4 regions of the Methylomonas albis genome follow, and region 1 is predicted to be linked to each of the others. Evidence: riboswitches for the same ligand, from Rfam matches in the RefSeq annotation. Region 1 holds a riboswitch; each other region holds the start of a gene.
What was found. A riboswitch is a leader RNA that binds a small molecule or an ion and turns the genes downstream of it on or off. The one in region 1 is predicted to bind cyclic di-GMP.

Region 1 (5,590 bases):
CGTTTTCATAGACCGTCGGAGTTTTCAAGTCATGGCAAGTACCGCAAAGCTTGGAACCTGAAATATGCGCGCTATATTGCGGCTTGGCTTTGAGTGCACCACCCAGAGCGGCGTTGTTTTGCATAGGCCCCGGAAATATAGTCGAATAAGGGCCGTACATGATCCGATTGGCGCCGCTGAGCGTCATATCGATTTTATAACCGCCTGTGGAGCCATCTAGGGTTCCCAGCGTAGGATCATCTTTGACCTGATGACACAAACTACAGCTCACACCATCCGCAGCTAAATCATGACGCGAATTCGTAGGACTCAAAATGCCCGGCAGTACCGTGTTATTGACATCCACGGTGTCGAAGATATTAAAACTCTGGCTAACCGCTTTGGCATCGGCATTGACCATCGGTGCGTGACATTTGGTACAGGTGTCGTTGATTTCCGCAGACAGCGCGGGATGCTTTTTCAGTTCGCTTTTGACTTTGGCACGCCACAATGGATCGCGTGACGAGTTGGCCATCATGGTGGCACTCCAGGCTTCGCGAATGGAAACGTCCTTGCCGTTGTTATCGAAATAAGCCAGCGGGCTACCGTTACCGGTACAACCGACTGGAGAATTGACGTAGCGACATTGGGCGGTGGTACTGTCATGGCAGGAACCACAGTTGGCCGAACCCATGAAGTGGGCAATGCCACCGCTGATGGATGGCAAGTAAAACGATGGATTGCCGCTACTGGCGGGCAAGTTCTCGAACGCGAACAGGTTGCTACTATTGAAAAGCACAACCAGAAAAATCAGCCAGGGCGTCCGTCCCGGGGCTGGCAAAATGGATCGAGTCATATCCTATCCTTTATTATTTTTTTAGATTTCCTTGAGCCGAATTCATCCGCCCAATCACAGCCGGTTGCCGATGTATCGGGTTCAAGACCAAAGCGCGGCGACTTGCGCCGCGCTGGTAGTGCGGTGTAGTGCTTAAGAAAGGGTTTTTTTTCGTCTTCCCGTGACACCCAGGCCGGCTAAGGCACTACCGAATAACCAGACGGCGCCGGGAACAGGCACGGCTGAAGTGGTTATATTCAACTGATAATCCGCCACACCAGCTTTCCAGGTGCTAAAGTCAACACCCCCCAGATAAATACTGTAAACATGTCCCGCTTGCGCAGTGAATGTAAATGCGTGAGCCACAGTACTATCAACGTAATCGCTATAACCAATATTGGTTAAGCCAATCGTGCCAAACGGATTGTTCATGTCGTAAGGATGAAGGGTCGTTCCTCCAGGTGAATAGGTACCGTAATTATTCCAACCACCGTGATGTACATAGGCAGCGGTTTGACTATCCATACCGTCGAAAACCGTGATACCGAAACGCGAATATCCCAGTCCCGCTGTCAACACCTCGAGGTTAGTTAGATTCAAGGTCACATTTTGCGTTACATCCGACTCGATCAAGCCGATGTCGGTTTGATGTTTCCAACCGGTCGTCACACCGCCGGTGCTACCACCCGTGTCACGCCAGGCACCACCGCCGGTGTCGATATTCGCAGCGTAACCGTAACGCGCTTGCGCATCGGCCTGGGAAATCTCCGCGCTGTCTCCGGTGGAAGTCAGATGGGCCCCCCAGTTCAACTGCGAAGTACCGCCGTAGTTAAATGGGGTAGCCGAAGTGTACTGAGTAGGATTACTCTCGTTGGTTCCGTAAAATCCGCCGCCAGTTTGACCGCCGCCAGTATAAGCTTGGCCAGCAACGTAATTGATTGCACGCGTTGAGTTGGTGCAGCTAGTACAAAAACCGTATACCCAGCCGTCTGTTGCGGCATCGTTGGCGGCTATAAAGGTGTTGTACATCGTGGTACTAGCAGCCGCGTTGAATGACAAAGCGCCGCCAGCCAAGGTTGTGGCAATTGCCAGGGTTAAACGGGAAGGTTTGAATCTCATAATAGGCCCATAATTTTTATTAGATCAGCACTAACCATGATGAATTTGTCGCTCTCTAACCTGTAGTGGTATGAAAAGCTCCGTTTCATCACAGGCAACCCGGCCGTCTCGCATCCTGCGAGACCCATGGTTTTCCGACCCCGCTTCACAGCGGGTGTAGCTTTATTGGTTTTTTGAATATCCCGTTCAATGATCAATCCGTGACCAAATCCATTAACCTTACGATGCCGCTTTATCCATTCCGCAAAAAACACCGATGCATTTGGTTTTAGCCGGCTATTGCCGACACGGCCACCTCGACCGCGATAAAAGGCAATCAAATTGTGCGCCAAAATAAACTTTCCCAAAAATCAATTAGTTAGCATATTATAAATCCATAATAGTCAGCCTTATCACGCAATCAGATATGCCATTTATGTGATATGACACAATTTAATAAACCAACCAGTTTCAATCAGCAATATTGGTATGTTTCAAAAACCAATATTCAGTCAGCGGAGCCATTTTCCAGCAGCATCTCGACTTGAATTATTTCATTCAAATCAGCAACGGCTGATTTTCAATCGCCTCCCTGCTTTGTTGGTAAAATGCGATCAGTTGTTGCCACCCCACTGTCGTCCGTCATTGTGCTTAACTTAATCTGGGTGTTTTTTTTCCTGTCCGCATTTATCGTCGCGGCGTTTAAGTTATGGGTGCTGGGCGATACCAAGGTATTTGCTGAGTTGATGACGGCGATGTTCAGCCTGTCGAAAACTGCGTTCGAGATTTCGTTGGGCTTGAGCGGCGTATTGGCCTTGTGGTTGGGCATCATGAGAATCGGTGAACATAGCGGCTTCATCAATCTATTGACCAAGGCGCTCAATCCGCTGTTCAGCCGCTTGATGCCGGAGATACCGAAAGATCACCCGGCGCTGGGTGCGATGGTGATGAATATCGCCGCCAACATGCTGGGCCTGGACAATGCCGCAACGCCGATGGGCATCAAGGCGATGCAGGAAATGCAAACTTTGAATCCGCATCCCGAGCGCGCCAGCGACGCGCAGATCATGTTTTTGGTGATCAACACTTCGTCGGTAACGCTGTTTCCGGTGACGATCTTCGCTTACCGGGCTCAGCTCGGCGCCGCCAATCCGACCGACGTGTTCATCCCGATCCTGATCGCGACCTATATGTCGACGCTGACCGGCTTGCTGGCCGTCGCCACCGTGCAGAAGATCAATCTGCTGGACAAGGTGGTGTTGAGTTATCTCGGCGGCATCACCGCATTGGTCGGCGGCATACTGGCCTATTTTGCAGGACTCGATCAGGCCGAGATGCTGAAACAATCTGCCTTAGTCAGCCAGGTAATTTTGTTCAGTCTGGTTGTGTCGTTCATCGCCGCTGCGGCCCTCAAAGGTCTCAATGCTTACGAATTGTTCGTCGAAGGCGCCAAGCACGGTTTTCAAACCGCGATCACCGTCATTCCCTATCTGGTGGCGATGCTGGTGGCTTTCGGGGTGTTTCGGGCCAGCGGTGCGCTGGAATTGATCACCGATGGCATCAGGCTATTGGTCAATGTTGCAGGCATCGACAACCGCTTCATAGACGGCCTGCCGACCGCGTTGATGAAGCCATTCAGCGGCAGCGGGGCGCGGGCGATGATGATAGACACCATGCAAACCCGCGGCGCCGACTCTTTCGCTGGACGCTTGGTGTCGGTGGTGCAAGGCAGTACGGAAACGACCTTTTATGTTCTGGCGGTGTATTTCGGCGCGGTCAACATCAAGCAGATTCGTCATGCCGCCGCCTGCGGCATCGTCGCCGACCTCGGTGGGATAGTTTCCGCGATTTTGGTAACTTATTGGTTTTTTGGTTAATTTCGCCACCAAACAATGAAACATTCTCTACAACAAAATTTATTTTTGTTCACAAATAAGCAGGCGCTAGTAATTGTTGCCTATTCGTTAATTTACCCGCTAATCAGCGCCACAACACTTTTATATGAAAACAGTTTGCCTTTAAGCAATAACTTTTTTGTGTTGTTAGGAATCCTCATAACATTTCCATTCATTCCATTGGCCAGTTCTGCGGGAACCTTTCTAATGCATATCTCAGAGCCATTCATGGACGGTCGTATAGCTTATTTTGTTGGTGCATTTCCCGCCGTCTTAACTCAAGCTTGGCTTTTGATGATTGTGTGTAGATTGGCACGTCGTTGGTTTAATTCTTTCAGAATTTGGATTACAGCAATTTTTTAAAACATGCAGATACATCTCAAAACCCTGGGCTGCCGCCTCAACGAAGCGGAACTCGAAACCTGGGCGCAAGCCTTTCAAGCCAAAGGCCACTCCATCACCCGCACCTTGAGCGACGCGCAATTGGTGATCATCAATTCCTGCGCGGTAACCCAGGACGCGGTGAAAAAATCCAAGCAAATGATCCGCCGCATCCACCGCGACAATCCGGAGGCTAAACTGGTGGTCAGCGGCTGTTATGCAACGTTGAATGAAGAAGAAGCCGCGCAACTGATGGGCGTGGATTTAATCGTCGGCAACCAGGACAAAAACCAGTTGGTGGAAAAAACCCTGGCTGAATTGAACCTGGACAGCATGCCTGCCATGTCAACCGAACCCGGCGAAGTCTCGCTATTCAGCCGCGGCCGACAACGGGCATTTGTCAAAGTACAAGACGGTTGCCGTTACCGTTGCACCTTCTGCATCGTCACCGTCGCCCGTGGCGAGGAAAGCAGCCGCCCCATTCAAGCTGTCATAGACGAAATCAACGCGCTGCACAGCCAAGGCATCAACGAGGCCATCATCACCGGCGTACATCTGGGCGGTTACGGCAGTGACATTTCCAGCAATCTGGTCGAGTTAATTACAGAAATACTCGATAAAACCGCCATTCCGCGCCTTCGTCTCGGTTCGCTGGAACCTTGGGAATTACCCGATGGTTTCTTCGAGCTGTTCAAGAACCCACGGCTAATGCCCCATCTGCATCTACCTTTGCAAAGCGGCAGTGACAGCGTATTACGGCGCATGGCCAGACGTTGTAAAACAGAAGAATTCGCCCAGATCGTCAAATTGGCCAGAGCGGCGATTCCACATTTCAATATCACCACCGACATCATCGTTGGCTTTCCAGGCGAAACCGAACTGGAATGGCAGGAAAGTTTTGATTACATCAAAAGCCTTGGCTTTGGGCATATTCACATTTTTAGCTATTCACCTCGTGAAGGCACCAAAGCGGCGGGTTTACCTGATCAAATCGATCAGAACACAAAGAAACAGCGCAGCAAGCAATTGCATGAATTAGCCGACACAATGAAACACGCGTTTATTGCCGAAAACCTTGGCGCGCAGGCCAACATTTTGTGGGAAGGGCAAAAAGAACCGCAGAACGATGGCACGATCCGCCATTTTGGCTACACGCCAAATTATCTGCGGGTGGCCTGCGATGTGGCGCCTGACCTCATCCTGGAAAATAAGATGGTTGCAGGGGAATTGCTTAAAGCTGACCAGGATTTCGTGCTTGTACGCTTGATTTAACTCAATAAAAAAGGCCGCAAAGCGGATTGCTTTGCGGCCTTTTTACAGCAGAGCTAGCTGTCTCTAATTAATAAGGATTCGGATCGAGGGGGCCATGGCCACCACCCTGCATCTCTTCGAACTTCAACAC
Region 2 (5,590 bases), 560 kb from region 1:
GCCGTGAATGTTGGTGATAGTCCGGACGACTTGGCGTCGGTGGATTTCAGAAAGTAGTGCCCGCTGCGGATAATGCCGATAGCATTAATCGATGAAATCTCCTCATTGATACCCGAAACATAAACCTCACTGTTCGGGCCAATGGCCATTCGACCGAAACCGAACGCCGAAATCGGCAAACCGACGTCCGGCTCTTGATAGCTATGACCGCCATCCGTGGAGCGAATGAAGAACTTCGGTACATAGTTGGGATCGAGTACAGCTTCGCCAGGCCGCCAAGTACTGTAGATATTGCCCTGACCTTCACCGTCGGTTCTATCAATAGCCAGCCAGTTCTTGTCACCAATAAATTGGTATACCGGGTCGTGCCACGTGATGCCACCATCCGTGGATTTGAATACGGAACTGCCGTCCACACTGCCCTGGGACATCGATTGATAGTAAAAATTACCTTGCGAATCGGCATCCAGAACCGGGTCGGTTCGATTCTGCATGGCTATTGCCGGAAGTGCGCCATTACCCCAACTCGCACCAGCATCAAAGCTATACCCGTACCCACCCTTTTTGGTAAGGATGTCCTGCGGATCAAACATGCGCCAGCCGATGACGACATTGCCGGCATCCAAAGGGTTAATGGCAATGGACGGCTCGTTGCCAATATCGCCTATGATGTTTTGACCGCTTGCATCCACGTTGACTTGGTGACTGACATAAACACCAAAGGTATTGACTTGAGAAGGCGCCGATTGAGCGACTGCGGGCAACATCATCACCGTCAATAAAACACCGGCTTGAATTCGATCGCCCCCGTTCATGCTGTGATTCTCCTGCCAACTCGACCAGTGATGCCAAGCCCGATCAAACCGCTCGCGAACAACCATACGGCAGCAGGTACGGGCACCACTGTGGTTTGAAAACTAAAGGTGCCGATACGCGCGTCGCTCAATCGAGCGTCGGTTGCGCCCAAATGATCAAAGCCCCAACCATATCCAAGATTACCGGCGAGCGTCAGATTATTGCCAACCAATCTGGTCGATACGTCGAACAATTCGAAGGCATCAGCGGTAAAACCGAGATGATTTACCAGTAACCATCCGGAGCGACCCGGTGTGGCGGACTCTAATTCCGGGCGATATTCCAGCGTCATATCCCCCAACAGCACCCGATTAGTAGGCGGAGTCACATCAACTCGAAAACGCATCACGCCTCCTAGACCGATACTGCCAGTGGCTGTCCCGAATATATTGCTCGGATCGAACGCAAAGGTAGTTGCTTTATTTTGTCGTTGGGTCGGATTGGCAGGAACGACTGCTTCGTTAACAGCGAACTGCAGGCCTACAGCTGAGATTTCATTGGCCGCATAATCGGCGGGATCGGTAGGCGTATTGGCGTCTCGCAGTTCTATAAACGTTTTAGATGCCACTGCGCTGGCATTAAAAAACTCTTCCACGTAGATGGAGGGGGCTGGCGTGTTATCTAAAGCAATACCCGCAGCCAAGGCATCGCCGTCTATATTTAAAGTGAGTGCGCCGCCGGAAACCGTAGCGGCGTTAGCAAAGCTTGGGAAGAAAAATCCAAAAAAGACAAATCCCATTGAAATCACAGTCATTGTGAAATAGTTGGTAGTGCGTTGTTTCATAAACATAAGGTTGGCCGAGTGGTTTGATGCAAATAAATTGCGCTAGCCAAACAGGGACGATCAAAAATGCGTAAGGTCATTGTTGATCATCCTGTTGGCTACGAGCGCAGGCGGACCCATCCGGCACATCAGTATTTGCTGTTCCGGATGGTTTTAGCTAATAGTGTTTAAGCGACACGTTTCCGGCGATTCATGCCAAGCAAACCGAGCAAACCGCTACCAAAAAACCATACAGCTGCCGGAACCGGCACTGCCGATGGGTTCAATTCCAGGTGACCGAAAATGTGATGAGGATCTGACGAAGCGAAAAAATCCCCGTAAGTCATCACACCGACATAATTGCCGTCAACCGAAGTGCCCCAAGTCAAATCGCCGCTCAGGTGAAGCAGGCCAGAACCATCAACCGATTCAACGGAGTTGACCAAGGTGAACAAAGTGTTGGCACCAAATCCGGCATCATTCGATACGACATTCCAGACACCATTCACTTTCTGCAAGTCCCAGTCCGTGGAAGAGTTGTAATTGCCGGTTGCACCCAGAGCGTCCCTGAAACGAATTGCACCAGTTAAGCCGATCTGACCAACGGAAGTGTTGTTGGCATCCATGGTAGTTTTTTGCAGCGTGCGGTTATCCGCTAGGCCGGGGCCATTGGCATAAGTAATCGTCGACGTATTGCTGTTCACGCTGAACAACATATTCGGCACGTTGCCACCGCTACCAGCATTACTAGCGGTGATGTAGGTTTGGTTAAAGCTCGAATCGAAATATTGCTCGAGAATGACACCATTCGGAAAGTATCCAGGTACGATTGTTGCCGCCGCCATTTGCGCGTTGTCGATAGTGACGTAAACGTTGCCACTGACTTGCGAAGCACTGGCAGTCGCGGGAGACAATACCAAACCAATTGCGACCAATGTAAAAACACCGGCAACCGCCGATTTTAAATTGCAGTTTTCCATCAAAATTTTCCTTCATTGTTAGGGTTGAAATTCATCCTCCGGAAGCGGCACGCAAACAAACAAGTTTCTCATACGGCACGCTACCCAAGTGCAACCCGGCTGTCTTGGCCCCAAGACCCGTGGCTTTCCGGCTCCGTCTCACGGCGGATGTGGCAGTGCGTCCATCCCTGGACTTTGCTCCTTTCCCTGAGCGAAGTTGTCCTAAAAGTCCGACGTAAAGCTTGCCTTTACCGCCATCGCAGAGCACAGATTGTCGATGGCGGCTAACGAAGCAACATTGGTAAGGTAATAAGACGGGCTATATTCCATAAACCATTGCTCTTCTGTTAATAAGTCGTATGGGCGGAGAAATCGACTACGGAAACATGGAATTTTTTTGCCGGGGGATGTGGTTTTTAGCGGAATTTTTTATAAACAATTGAATATAAAGGGCAGAACCCTTAGACGGACAAAGTCTTGATGACTGATGGTTGGAGCTAAATTAGAGCGACTAACATGGATAGCCTATTTGTTCCACTGAAGTCTTCAACGGTGTAGAGGACTTTTGGCGAGCATTGGTCTGCAGCTGGCTACCCGTTCAAAAGCGTAACGCCGCGGAAAAATACAGCGACGCACCGGCAGAAGGCACCACGCGCCCACCGCCAATATAGCCGCCGCCGAAATATTGGAAGGGCTGAAAATAGTCGTTATCCGTCAGGTTTTTTGCGGTGAGTGCCAAACGCAAGCCCTGCATTTCATAAGCGGCAGTGGCGTCAAAGCTGTGATAGCCATTGACCTTAAACGCATTATCATGGGCGATGTAGCTGCCTGAGCGCAGATTGACTCCGACCCCCAAAGAAACCCCGGTAAGCAATTCATTTTTAAAACGGTAGTTAACCCACAAACGCCCGGCGTCCTCAGGTACCCAGGCAACACGGTTGCCTTTGGCGATTCCACCTGAGTCCAGCATAAAACGGGCGTTGGTATGGGCATAATTTGCCACGACTTGAAACTCGTCGCTGAATTGCCAGAGTAAGTCGGTTTCAATGCCTTGGGAACGTTGATAGCCCGAAGAAGTGTAAAACAAGCCCACACCGGTATTCGGCACAGCCACCTGTTGGCGGTCTATCTGATAAACGGCCACTTGCCCGGAAAGCCTGTTGGCAAACTCGAACTTGAATCCGGTTTCCATTTGCTGCGACATTTCCGGCACCGGGGCACTATCGAAATTCACGAACGGCTGTCCGCGCATGCCTTCGCTATAACCGGCGAAGAGCGAAAGCTGATCGGTGACATCGTAGACCGCTCCAAGCCGTGGCAATAATTCCAGGCGAGTGGTGGTATTGGAATGTTTGACGACTTTATCATCGTAGGCAATTTCCAGGCCGCCTAACCTTAAACTAAGCAAGGTATGTAGACCTTTGGCAATAGTACTTTGCCACTGCAGGTAACCGCCGTATACCGTATTCGCTACAAATTGGTTATATGCGCCTACTCCCGGATCGCTGTACGCGACCGGAAACGACGGCTTGCTGAGATCGACAAGTCCTATCGGCCCAGCGGCCTCGACGAAACCATCATCTTTCAGCTTGCTATAGTCTCCACCGAATAACACCGTGTTATGGGTGATGCCAAAATCGAAGCTGGCTATCGCGTTGGCGATATAACTAAACTCCTGCTGCTGCTGCGCTAACTCGCCATTGACCAAGGCCCAGGTTGAGGGCGCGAGCAGCGGCGTGTCGGCAACGAACGTGCCGTTAAACAGCGTCTGAATTTTTTCATCGAAGCTGGAATTGGAGTACCGCGCTCTCAAATCCATGCTCCAAATGCGGTTGATGTGATGCTCCAGTTTGGCCCACACAGCCTGGCTTTCCGAGGTACTATCGGGAATGTCTGAGCGGCCAATGTACAGATCGCGCGGTACCCGAAAACTACCGGCAATAGTACCGGTCGCCGGCAGGCCCTGATATTCCGGCTGGGCCCAGTGCGAGACTTTGCCCTGGAGCGTCAAAGTGGTGTTTTCGTTATCGGTCAGAACCAGCGATGGATTGATGTTGTAACGCTCGGTGTGAATGTCGTCGATAGGGTTCTCCGAATCAGTGTACTGAGCAGTGACTCGGAATAAGATGTTGTCGTTGAGCGGCTGATTGAGATCAAAATGCGGCTGGTAAAAATTGTAACTACCTGCGGTAAAACCGATTTCGCGGGAGGCTTCGCGTTGCGGAAGTTTTGAGACCACGTTGATTACGCCACCCACCGGCGAGCCGGAACCGCCGCTGTAAAAAATTCCATTGGCGCCTTTCAGCACTTCTACCCTTTCCACGTTAACGGTGCTTTCCCGATCACCGGGATTGTAATATTGGGTAAAGCCATCGATGAGCTGTTCGGCTCTGAAACCGCGCACCAAAGTCCCTTCGATGACCGGACTGAATAGTAGACTTCTGGAAACCACACCGCTGACATTATTCAAGGCATCGCTTAAAAACAGTGTTTGCTGGTCATCGATCAGTTGCCGATTGATGGTTTGAATCGACTGTGGGATTTCCTTGATAGGTGTATCGATCCGCGTGGCGCTGGCAATAGTGGTCACCCGATAACCGGCTTCTTGACCGACAACATCAACTGGCGATGCGAGATTGGTAAGCGCCTTGACTGGTCTCGTGGCAGTAACCGTCAGGCTATCCATTAAAGTGACTTCGGTTGCGCGACTTGGAGCATCGATTTGCGATTGCTGCTCGAGCAGAGTGGCGGTAGCTGGATCGATAAATCGGTAACTTAGCCCACTATTTTTTAACAACAATTCCAACGCTTGCGTGGGCTCCAGATCACCTTGCAGAGTTTTGCTGCTAAAACCGCGCACCATGTCCGCGGAAAAAAGCAGTTGAATATGCGCTTGATTAGCATACCTAAGCAGCGCGTCGTTAAGGGATTGTGCCGGGATATCGAAGTGACACAAGGTATCAGCCGAAACCGCAGGAGCGACCAACACCATACCTGAGAATGAGAAAATACA
Region 3 (5,590 bases), 380 kb from region 1:
CGCATCTCGCCGGCGGAGGCCGACATTACCGACAAGGCCTGTTTGCAGCGGTCGATCTGCTGCTGAACAATCACCAGTTTCTGATGCAAATCCGGGTAACGATGCTCTGACAACTCTTCAGCCATCTCATGAGTTAAAATCGCAATCGTACCCAGCGGGGTCCCCATATCGTGCGCGGCGCTAGCGGCTAAGGTGCCCAGCGACACTACCCGCTCGTCTCGCAACGCGCTTTCGCGGGCATCGGCCAGATTGCGCTCACGCTCTTTTAAGGTTTTGGACAGCTCGACCACGAAAAAGGCCACTAAGCCGGCGCTAAACACAAAACCAAACCACATGCCAAATACATGCAGATTGAAATAGCGCCTGTCGTTCATCAAATGCATTTGTAACGTCATTTCCGGCGTCATTTCCGCCATCGCCGGATGAGCCATATGCGGCTCCACCGCCGGCAACGGTACGTTGTAGGCTATCAGTACCGTATAGACGCAGGACGTAATGATCACCATATTCCAGGCATAAGCCTGCGGCAGCATGATGGCGGTAACAATCAACGGCAACAGAAACACCCAAATGATCGGATTTGACGCGCCGCCGGTCAGATAAAGCAAATAAGCCAAGGCCAACACATCCATGCATATTTGCGAAAAAATCTCATGTTCGGTGACTTCCTCCGGCGTTCTCAGTCGCAACCAGGTATAGAGATTGAGTATCGAAATCGCAAAAATCGCCAGCCACAACTGGTTTTGCGGCAAATTGATACCCAGGCCATTCACTGCAAGAAACACCGCGACAGTGACGGCAAACAGCATCAGGTTTCTGAGGATGTATAGCCAACGCAGGTTTTCCCGAATAGATATTTCGGCTTTAGGCAGGATGTGTGAAAGCATAGAAACAACAGTAAATTGACGAAAGCTTATTGGCGATATCGCACCGCCGATCGTTTAAGAAGGCGCAAAGCCGATCAACTTAGGATGCCAGTACCCGAACAACGCAAAATCGATTTAGCTATACACGACGACATCACCCTTGCGCGCGTAAGGCGCATGTGACCGTTTATAACAAATCGGCGCTTTGAACGATAGTGTGGCATATCACGCACTTGCTAAGCGCCAGCCACCGTTTTTATCCACCCATCTCATGCTTAGCCAATACCAGAAAGTCATAGGCAACATCATGGCGAACCACTCCCAATCCTCGATTAAAAACAATTTGGCCACCCAGCCATTACCATCGAAATAGAGCGTCCAAGGCACGCAGTAAAAGGTAAAAACGATACTACTCCAGATCAGTAGCAACGCGCCTTTGCGAGTTTCTATACTGGATAGCGCCAGGAACACCCAGAGCGGGGTTTTATCGGTTTTTTGCATACTTCTTCTCCACTGAAAAATCTATCGCCAAGCCAATTAGCAGGGCAACAACCTAACAACAAATGACTAGAAAAGAAAGAAATTCCTGAGCGAATCCGCCAGAACAATCCTCTCCTCCCATTCCAGAAACCCTATCAGTAATTAAACTGTGTTATATAAAACAAGTCTCTGAGTTATTTCCCCGTGTTTCGACAACCACCCAACGAAACCACCCTACGTAAAAAGGTCACAATTCTTTGAAACTTATACATTTTATTAAGATGGCCGATTATTCGCTTTAGATACCGTGCTTGCTTCAGGGATTTGCTTTCCAGCTGCGGTTATCAGGTCTTCATTCCTGCCATGTCTACCGCTGGCTCATCGGCAAATCGGTGAACGCAAGGATTGCCACACCCGTCGTGAGGCGGGGCCGGAAAATCACGGTTCTTAAAAACAATTTAAAGAAGGCCGGATTGCCCCATGTACGACATGGGTGCTGAGCAAAGTTTGACGCAATGTGATTGATCAAGCTTTGTCGGTTTCGCTGTTGCATTTATTTTAATTAAAAAGAGGATGATCATGATTTTTCGCAAAACCGCTATAGCAGCTCTCTTGACAACCGGTCTGGCTGGCGTTTCCGGCCAAGCATTCGCGCATCAGTATTACAACTTGACGGGGGCAGGCACCGTGGCCTCCGGGGATTCCGCCATAGGCTTTGGGATTGCAAATAGCATTAACGGCACTGACGGTGTTTCAGCCAACTCCAACGGCACCAACCGCGTTGCCAACGGCACCAATACTTATACTGTCGGCGACTTAACCGCCAATACTTTGATACCAGGAACCGGTACAGCAGCTGCGACCGCTACCGAGGTATCCGGCAACCTGCCTTATATGTGGTACTCCGGTCAGCATACTTATGGTGGTACGGGCAATGTAGTCAAAGCCAACAGCTCAGTCGTAGGCGTCTCAGCCGGTGCCACCAAGCGTGAAATTTTTACCGGCAGCAGCGTTACTGACAATACCGGCTCTTTGGCCAATGTTACCGGAACTGGAAACGGCAACAGCATCACCTTGCCAAACGGTCAAGTGATACAAGCCCCGTCAACAGGAACTTGGGGTACCAATGTAACTACCGGCTTGTGGAATGCTTATAACGCCAAAAACACAGGCGCCAACGCGTCTACATGGGGCACAATCATGGCCGACCTGCCGACCTCGGGCCCAAATGCCGGCGATCATCCCTACATTGCAGTCGCCGGCAACTCAGCCGAAACCGGCCTTGGCCTGGATTACGGTTTGATTCATATCAGCTGTGGTGACAATAGCGCTACCGATAACTGCGCGACGACCGGCAACGTCTTAACCACCATCAGCATCAAAGCCGATACCGACTACGCTGCAAACAATCTCGCATCCGGCGGGTTGCTGGATGTAGCCTTGTATCGCGGCGCCGACTCCAGCTTAAGTTCAAGCCGCACAGCCGCGGCTGATATTACTGGCGCAGCACCGACCGACATTCAAGGCTCAGACCTGGGTGCGGCAATTTGGAGCGCTCATGCAACCAGTCTAAGTGATTTACTGTCTTTCAGCTTTATTTTCAACCAAGCCGAGTGGAATGCCACCGATACAGCTGGCCTATCGGAAACGAATGGTTTCTATACCTTGGTGGTTGGCGCTCACGGCGGCTCAGCGTTATCAGGCTTAACCTATGACGTGTTGGTTACCACTTCGGCGGTTCCAGTACCTGGCGCAGTTTGGTTGTTCGGCAGCGCAATGGCCGGCTTGATTGGCTTCGGTCGTCGTAAAAACGCTTAAACCCCTGATTATGTGCGGCAATGCAAAAACAGCATTGCCCCTCTTTTATTTTTATGAGGTAACACAATGGTAACTTCTTCTTTGTTCAAACAATCGACTTTGGCAGCGGCTATTGGCGGCCTGATGCTGGTAAGTACCAGCGCCAGTGCGCATCTGACTTACAACGCGGCTGGCCCTAACGTGAGTGATAACGATAACGCGTCATGGACCGGCGACGGCATGGACTCGGCATACGCCGGCAGTTTGCCAATTGCCTGGACGGCCTATATCGACAATCAGGGTGGCGTACCCTACTCTTTGACCGCCAGTTCGGCCGACGCTCAAGGGCAGACCGGTAACAGCAGCTATATTCTAGGCGCTGGTGCATATTCGTACTTGGATACCCGTGGTTTAGGTGATTTCCCACCACCTAACTGGGGGCATTCGTCCGATTTCGCAATGTTTGAGTTGGGTACGAACGCAGACGTAACCATTACTGTGAGTGCCGATTTGAATTCCGGCTTACGTTCAGCCTTCGGTGTATGGAGCGGCTGGGATACAGGCGGCGGATCAAGACACGGCGCTTATCCCAATAATGGCGCATACGACCCAATGGCGGCATTTCCCTTAGGTGCGAATCTGGAGTTGATCAACGGCAGCACCAGCACTTGGGCCTATGACGACAATTCAGATGGTACCGCCACCTTAACTTTGACTAATTTGGCCGCCGGTCAATACACTATGATTATTGGTGGTTACGACGGTCCTTTGGCGGGACATTCTGCGGGAAGTAACCTGGCTTATTCCGCAACTATCTCTGCTGCCACCGTTAGTTCACCGGTTCCAGTGCCTGGCGCTGTCTGGTTGTTCGGTACTGCACTGATGGGTTTTCTTGGTCTAAGCAAGCGTAAAGGCTGGGGTTAACAGAAAACCAGGGGACGGATTGCCTCAAGGAGTCGGGCGCAATGTTTTAAACAGGAAGGATAAAACGTAGATTGTTGACGGATTAACCAAGACATGGACGCATGCAACCCCGAATACGGCAGGAAGCCGATTCGGGGTTTTTTATGCGCACTTCCTATTCTTGGTAGCCAAATACGGCAATATAGGGTTTTAGTATGGGCATGACAGGCTCATAAAACGCCTGATAATGCTGCCAACGAGCCAATGACCGGGTGTAAATTGGCTGTGTAACATCCACAAAGCTGGGTGTCGCTATGAACCGACCTTGGGCTTTTTCGTGAAATGCATTGATTTCGTCAGTCCACTCAAGATTCAATAACTCAAAGACTTGCCGAAATGAATTTTCAAAATGATTGACGGTATCTTCATAGCGTAATTCGATAAATTTCGGTTGCATCATGGGTTTGATGGTTAACCAAAGCTTCATCACCGCGGCATATTGTTCGGCTACCCCCTGCCAATCGGTGAGGTTGGCGGTGACCGCGGATGGCGCAAAAGCTTGCTGAAAACAGCTCAAACAAACATCACGGGGGTCGCGCAAGGCGAATAAAATTTTGGCCTCAGGAAATAGGCAGGCGATCAGTCCAATGTCAATGCTATTCAAAGCCACTTTATCGATAAAGCGGCTTTGAATAGCGGTTTGACCATATTCTTCACGAACTCGTTGCCAATAATACTGCCTTAATTGGCGAGCTTGATCGATACCGAGTAGGCGCACGCCATCAACCAGATTGTCTATGCGGCATTTTGTAAATTTTTGCAGTTGTAGTATCAGGCCGTGAATCAAATCATTTTCATCCGAGGTTTCCACCTCTGGATGCGCGGCTAGGACTTGTTCTGTGAGGGTCGTACCTGAACGTAAGAAGCCCATTAAAAAATGGGGTGTCGGCAGATCGTCGGCAAAATCGGTAACTGACCAGCGTGACAGCAGTGCCTGGTCGTATCCAGCCTGATTATTTTTAATGGCTGTGAATATTTGCTGTTTATCCAATGCCTTTATTTCGGGTAATTCTTTATATCGTTGCTTAGCTTGTAAACAGGCCTGAAACGAGGCCTCGTATTCACCTGTTTTGTCTAGTACACCGACTAGTTCTTGCCAGGCACGTGCGGTTTGTTGCGGATTGAGGTTAGCCTTAATTACTGCTTCAAACCTTCGTTTGGCGGTGGATAAATCGCCTAAATGGGCCTCGATAATGGCCAGCATATTGTTGCAAGCCGGTTCGTTGGGGCGAAGCTGGCAAACCCGTTGAGCATAGGATAGAGCTTCCGAGAAGCGATTGACCCGCACCAAATAAAGCGCGTGGTTGTTCAAGGCTACGGGATTGACTGGTTCCAGAGTAACCGCGAGTTCGGTCAGCTCAATCGCTGTGACAAGATCGCCCCAATGATGCAGTTGTTCGGCAAGTTCCAGAATCAAGCGTACTTCGCGCTTGATCTGCGCGTTATTTTTTAACTGTTTGGCCGCTTGCTTTAGATAGCTTAAA
Region 4 (5,590 bases), 2.1 Mb from region 1:
ATTTCCTGGCTTGTAGGCAGCACTAGCCAAAGTATACAAATCGCTCGCCCCCACTTTCAGGTCTTTCCAGCTATCCAGTTTGCCGGTCATGATGCTGGCGACTTGATCACGAGTCAAACTAGGCATACAAGCTTCGCTTTCGGCGCCAACGCAAGCATTACCCACGCCAAATTGTGCTTCTTGCAGCGCATTGCGCAATTTCAAAGTAGCACCGATACCAAATACTTGACCGCCTGCTGATTCAACATTCAACAAACCAACATCGGACGGATTAACCGCTGTACCTGATGTATTAACACCACGAAATTGCTCAGGATCAACGTCAGAAATACCGAAATCAGGAATTTCGCTTTTGAATTGACCTGCGGTAGTTGGCGAATACGTGCAAGTAGAAGTCAATAGACCAGTGCCTGTAGGCGCTGTACAAACGCTAGGATCGACGTTCAAAAATTCGACATGAGCAGCTGCGTTATTCCCTTTCGCGTCATCAATGAGTGGAGCAACACCTTTAGCAGAACCACCTACGCTACGTTTGTAAATCAGCAGGTTGGCTTTACCGCCAGCCAAACCGACTAATTGTGGGTTCAGCGGGTTCAATGTGCAGTAATATGCGTTTTGATCTTTACCACCGCCATTATCTTTAAATTTATAGATAGGCTGGGTTGAATCACACATACGATCTGCAGCAATTACAGACGTGCTGGTCGCCAAATGCTCAATATAGTCCAGCGCAGCAGAAGCACCTGACAAATAAATTTCATAAGTATCGGCAGGCGTTACTACGACTTTGCCGGCACCATCCAATGTGATAGCCGCTTGCGCTGTGCCAGCTAATAAGGCAGCAGAAACTGCTGCACCTAAGATTAATTTTTTCATTTTGTCTCTCGCTTGTTAAAAATTAGAGAGCCACTCCCGGATAAAGCCGGAAGTGGCCAAAAGCTTATACAGCCAGTGATTTACGACGGTTTAAGCGCAATACGCCCATCAGACCGGCGCCGAACATCCATACAGCAGCTGGTAGCGGCACGGAAGCAACAGGAGGCGCAGTAAAAGTCAGACTGTTGCCAGCCAATTTCCATTGACCAACAAATGTGCTTGCAATATTGTCACCAGTGTTTTGGTCCAATACGCCCAACTGAAAACCAACCGCATCACCATAGTTTGCTTGCGGGTCTTGAATCCAAGTACCCCAAACGCTAGCGGCATTAGCGTGCTGGCCAGTACCAGCGGAGTCACTATCCAAAGCCAATGTGCTCAGATTTTGTGAAGTAACGTTAGCAACTCTGCTATTGATATCGATTGCGTGGTTTTCTATACCTGAAGACACGTCAATTCCGAACAGAATACTTTGGGTAACAGCCAATGGCGCGTTACCTGTGATAGCGGCACCAAAATCAACAGAATTGCCGACAGCAACTGCGTATTTGATTTTGCTGGTGTTTGCACCGGTAATAAACGATGTCCAGTTGGTCAGAGCAGACAGGTCAAAATTCAAGCTGTAATTTGTGTTACTGACGTTGGCAACCAAGTCGTTGTAGGTCACGCCGGTATCCAGGGTAAAAGTTTTACCGGTAGTGATGTCGTAAGCAGACAAATAAGCTTCGTTTAAACCACCGCCGTTTTTCTCGATAGCAGCGTTAGCTGAACCAGCGCCTACCAACAGAGCCGCTGCAACCATAGTTTTTGCAAAATGTTTCATTGTTTATGCCTTATGTTTAAAAAATAAAAGTCTTAAATACACAAGGTGACAACCCAGCTATCTTGAAGTCTATCGCAGACATAAGACCTGAAGCTTTCCGTCCCCGCTTCGCAACGGGTTTGGCTTTTACACGCTTTCCTAAACTCAACACCATCTAACAGATAAACAGTGTCGCCTTTCCCCCGCTACCATTTTTTTCCACCTAACCTCCTCCCTATCCTCTTCCTTCGCCTGCTCCCTTTGCGTGCCATCCCTGTTCCTTAGTTACTCCAGAACTTCTGCTGAGCACCAAGCCCCTTGGTGCTTCAACTTGGGGTGGATTATTCCAGAGCAATAGCGGCGTTTCGGTTACAGCATTGTTAAATTCACGTGACATGTAATACATCTGTATTACGAATAAGCTGGCTAACGCGGGTAATCGGGAGCTGGGTTGCGGGTGTATCTCTTAATGACAGTGTCCCGGCGGGCGGGGGTTCTGATGCGAAGTCTTTTACAGCCTCAATAGCTATTTGACACTAAGGCGATTTATGCCAATAAAGTCCCCAAAGCAAGCAACTTTCCGTTGACTGAGCAGACTGGTGCTGAGCGAAGCCAAAGTAACCGAAGTCAGCCGTTCGCTGAGCGAAGCCGAAGTCAGCCGTTCGCTGAGCGGAGTCGAAGCGAACGACATATTTGGCATTGCTAATGGGTACAAACTTTCTCAAAAACCACCTAAAGAGAAGCTCTAAAAATCATCCGTTCATGCTTCCACGGGCTCAGCACGAACGGATAGGCGGTTGCTGTACCAAAGCCGCCGTTCGCGCCAAGCGGTTCGAATGGCAATTTTTAGCGCTTCCCTAAACACCCAGCAAAACTTTGCCATTGACAACGCCCTCTCCGGCATCGCTTGGTTTCTCGACATCGATTTGCAGCACCTGCAAGCGGTGCTTGGTTTCCAGAATCGCCAGCCACGACATCAATTTATCGAAAGGCAGATGCTCCAGCCAGACGCTGACTTTATCTTCGCCTTCCGGTGACAGGTGTTTGATCGCCGGCTTTATCTCCAGTTGTTGACTGCTGAAATCAACTATCGCCATCGGCGATTGATTTGCGCTACCTTCTGCCGGTGCGTCAACCACAGCCTGCTGCCGCAAGGCCGCTGCTTGATTGCCGACTTGTTGTAAATAGTTATAGATTTGCCCTTGCGCCTGGATTTTTTGCCTCAACGAGCGGCTCTGTTCGGCAAACGGTTGATAAAACGCCAAGTAAGCGCCATACACCAGCACGATCAGCAAACCGCCAACGGCCAACCACCGCTCTCTGGGCGTTAAATCGGCAAAACGCTGGCTTAGGTGATTTTTGAGAAAAGTTATACCCATTGGCAATGCCAAATATGTCGTTCGCTTCGACTCCGCTCAGCGAACGGTTGACTTCGACTTCGCTCGGCGAACGGTTGACTTCGACTTCGCTCGGCGAACGGTTGACTTCGACTTCGCTCGGCGAACAGTTGACTTCGGCTTCGGTCAGCGAACGGTTGACTTCGACTTCGCTCGGCGAACAGTTGACTTCGGCTTCGGTCAGCGAACAGTTGACTTCGACTTCGCTCATCGAACAGTTGACTTCGACTTCGCTCATCGAACAGTTGACTTCCACTTCGCTCATCGAACAGTTGACTTCCACTTCGCTCATCGAACAGTTGACTTCCACTTCGCTCATCGAACAGTTGACTTCCACTTCGCTCATCGAACAGTTGACTTCCACTTCGCTCATCGAACAGTTGACTTCCACTTCGCTCAGCACAAGTCTGCTCAGTCAACGGAAAATTGCTTGCTTTGGGTACATTTATTGCCGTAAATCGCCTTATGTCATTTTTCGCGAATCTCAAGTTGCGCCTCCACGCCTTTTGCGCCGCTATCGGCCGATTGAATTTTGACTTGCACAGTGATTTGCAACTGTTGTTTGAATTGCTCCAGCTGGCCGATGTCGTTGGCAACCACATGCAATTGCAAATTGCCGTTCAGATAATTGAATTTTTTCAAACGCACGGCCGGCGTGTCTTTCAACAGCAATCCGGAACGATAAATCAATCGCATAAAGCCGCTACCGACGAAATCGTGTTGCTTTCTGAGCTGCACCAATTGTTGATCGGCTTGGGCTTTGACATTGACGATGCGTTTCACATCCGGAAAGGTTTGCTTGAACAGCTCTTGGGTTTTAAGCTCCAACTCACTCAACTCGGCTTGTTGTTGCCAATAGGTATGCAATAGCGCATAGCTCTGCAGCACCAGCGCTACGCACAAAATCATGCCGGCCGGCAGCCACTGTTGCCAGCGGCCTACTTGTCGGTTGCTGACGGCATAAACCCCATTCAATAAATTCAACTCGGCGGGCAATAACTCGGCAGTGCTGGCCATAAACCGCAAGGGCTTACAAACAGAAATTTCCAATTCCGCAAGCGGTAAATTGTCCGGCAGACTCGTTTCGTCGTGGGCTTTGCAGATTGTTAAAGTGCTGAAATCAGCGCCTTCAGCACGGGCTTTTTCCAGCAGTTGCGGCAAAAATAACGCATCCACACCGCCGCCAAGATAGGCGGCGCTGCGCAGAATCACATTAGCGTCGTCGATCAGCAAGGTGCATTGTCCCTGGCTATACGGCAAGCATAAAGCTTCCGAATACGCCGCTTCCAGCGCCAAACCGGCTTCCCGAAACGGCGCAAGCCACGCCGACAATCTTTCGTGCGCGACCGCCGCCACCGCAAGTTTATCTTGGTCTTGCTTTAACCAAACCAGATGATAGTTTTCCACGTCCTCGGCCAGTAAGTCTTCCAACGCAAACGGCAAGGCCTTTTTCAGTTGAGCGGTGCTTTTAATCGCCAGCTCGATTTCCAGCAATAACACCGAAGCGGCCGGCAACAGCAACAGCACGGACTTACCCTGCGCAGCCGCCGTCAACTCGGCCATGGTACCGGACGCCGGCTGACTATCCGGCTCGGCAAGACTCAACCATTCCAGCTTGTCTGCAGACCCTGCCCCGAATCTGACCAATAGTTTGTCAGCCATGCGCCAAGCCTACACGCTGTCGTTTCACTATCCGCGTCCCGCCGCCGCGCTGCAATTGCGACTCAAACTGCAGATGGGTTTTGCCCATATCGATTTGCCCTCTCAATAAAAAATTTTGCGAACTGACGGCCAAGCCGTATTTACCGATGCCGGCATCGGCAACCGCTTCGTCCTTTAAAAATTCGGCGACTTTTTCGAACGGTTTACCTCTGGCTCTGAACATGGATTCCGCCTGATCGGCGCTGATGTCGTCCGCCAAACAGCGCAATACGATGGCGCTGGCGGTATTGACGTTCAGCGGCGCGTAACCATCCACGGCATACAGATACGGCAGCAATGCCCGATAAGTCTCCCGCGTCATACCCTGCACCAGCAGCAACTCGCTGACATCGGCAAATTGCCGGTTAGCCGCGCGATAGGCCGGGTTTAGCCGGGTATAGGTTTCGTCTTCCGCGCCGTGTGGATAACTGATCTGCATATCCGCATCGATCCAATCCGTGATTGCCTGAGCCAACTCGGTTTTCAGCTTTAGCTGCGCCAGCAAGCGTTCCAAGCGCTTTACATCCGGCGCGGAAACCTTACCCTCGACCAATAAATTGTTCAGATTAATCCGGCCTTGCAAATCCGCAATGCCGGCCTGCATCCTGCCACCCGCCACACCTGTGCTTGCCAGCGGTTTAGACCAAGCATCATCCAGGCTATCAACTTCATCAGCCTCGGCTTTTTCATCAACCTTGGTTTTGGCCGCGGCATCGGAATCGGCATCTAACCGGCCGATAGCCCAACTTTCCAAGCCGTACGCGTATTCCCAAGCTTGCATGCTACGCAGTTGATTTTCGGTACGACGAATATC

Region 2: another riboswitch for cyclic di-GMP. It lies ahead of EBA_RS19410 (hypothetical protein); the one in region 1 lies ahead of EBA_RS16990 (VPLPA-CTERM sorting domain-containing protein).
Region 3: another riboswitch for cyclic di-GMP. It lies ahead of EBA_RS18675 (hypothetical protein); the one in region 1 lies ahead of EBA_RS16990 (VPLPA-CTERM sorting domain-containing protein).
Region 4: another riboswitch for cyclic di-GMP. It lies ahead of EBA_RS07560 (hypothetical protein); the one in region 1 lies ahead of EBA_RS16990 (VPLPA-CTERM sorting domain-containing protein).

Annotation. Positions count from the first base shown of each region.
Region 1 is NZ_JACXSS010000001.1:3,690,879-3,696,468, forward strand. Features, by position in the region: gene EBA_RS16985 (hypothetical protein) at 1-835, opposite strand, end outside; gene EBA_RS16990 (VPLPA-CTERM sorting domain-containing protein) at 968-1,933, opposite strand; cyclic di-GMP riboswitch class I at 2,024-2,104, opposite strand; gene EBA_RS16995 (nucleoside recognition domain-containing protein) at 2,560-3,789, shown strand; gene EBA_RS17000 (hypothetical protein) at 3,805-4,170, shown strand; gene mtaB (tRNA (N(6)-L-threonylcarbamoyladenosine(37)-C(2))-methylthiotransferase MtaB) at 4,174-5,460, shown strand; gene EBA_RS17010 (MlaA family lipoprotein) at 5,528-5,590, opposite strand, start outside.
Region 2 is NZ_JACXSS010000001.1:4,252,769-4,258,358, forward strand. Features, by position in the region: gene EBA_RS19400 (hypothetical protein) at 1-815, opposite strand, end outside; gene EBA_RS19405 (hypothetical protein) at 812-1,594, opposite strand; gene EBA_RS19410 (hypothetical protein) at 1,807-2,598, opposite strand; cyclic di-GMP riboswitch class I at 2,685-2,762, opposite strand; gene EBA_RS19415 (TonB-dependent siderophore receptor) at 3,176-5,590, opposite strand, start outside.
Region 3 is NZ_JACXSS010000001.1:4,069,089-4,074,678, forward strand. Features, by position in the region: gene EBA_RS18665 (ATP-binding protein) at 1-887, opposite strand, end outside; gene EBA_RS18670 (hypothetical protein) at 1,092-1,367, opposite strand; cyclic di-GMP riboswitch class I at 1,744-1,827, shown strand; gene EBA_RS18675 (hypothetical protein) at 1,926-3,164, shown strand; gene EBA_RS18680 (PEP-CTERM sorting domain-containing protein) at 3,231-4,067, shown strand; gene EBA_RS18685 (sulfotransferase family protein) at 4,222-5,590, opposite strand, start outside.
Region 4 is NZ_JACXSS010000001.1:1,624,162-1,629,751, reverse strand. Features, by position in the region: gene EBA_RS07565 (type 2 periplasmic-binding domain-containing protein) at 1-876, opposite strand, end outside; gene EBA_RS07560 (hypothetical protein) at 941-1,699, opposite strand; cyclic di-GMP riboswitch class I at 1,744-1,833, opposite strand; gene EBA_RS07555 (hypothetical protein) at 2,278-2,427, shown strand; gene gspM (type II secretion system protein GspM) at 2,536-2,973, opposite strand; gene EBA_RS07545 (hypothetical protein) at 2,867-3,478, opposite strand; gene gspL (type II secretion system protein GspL) at 3,544-4,737, opposite strand; gene gspK (type II secretion system minor pseudopilin GspK) at 4,730-5,590, opposite strand, start outside.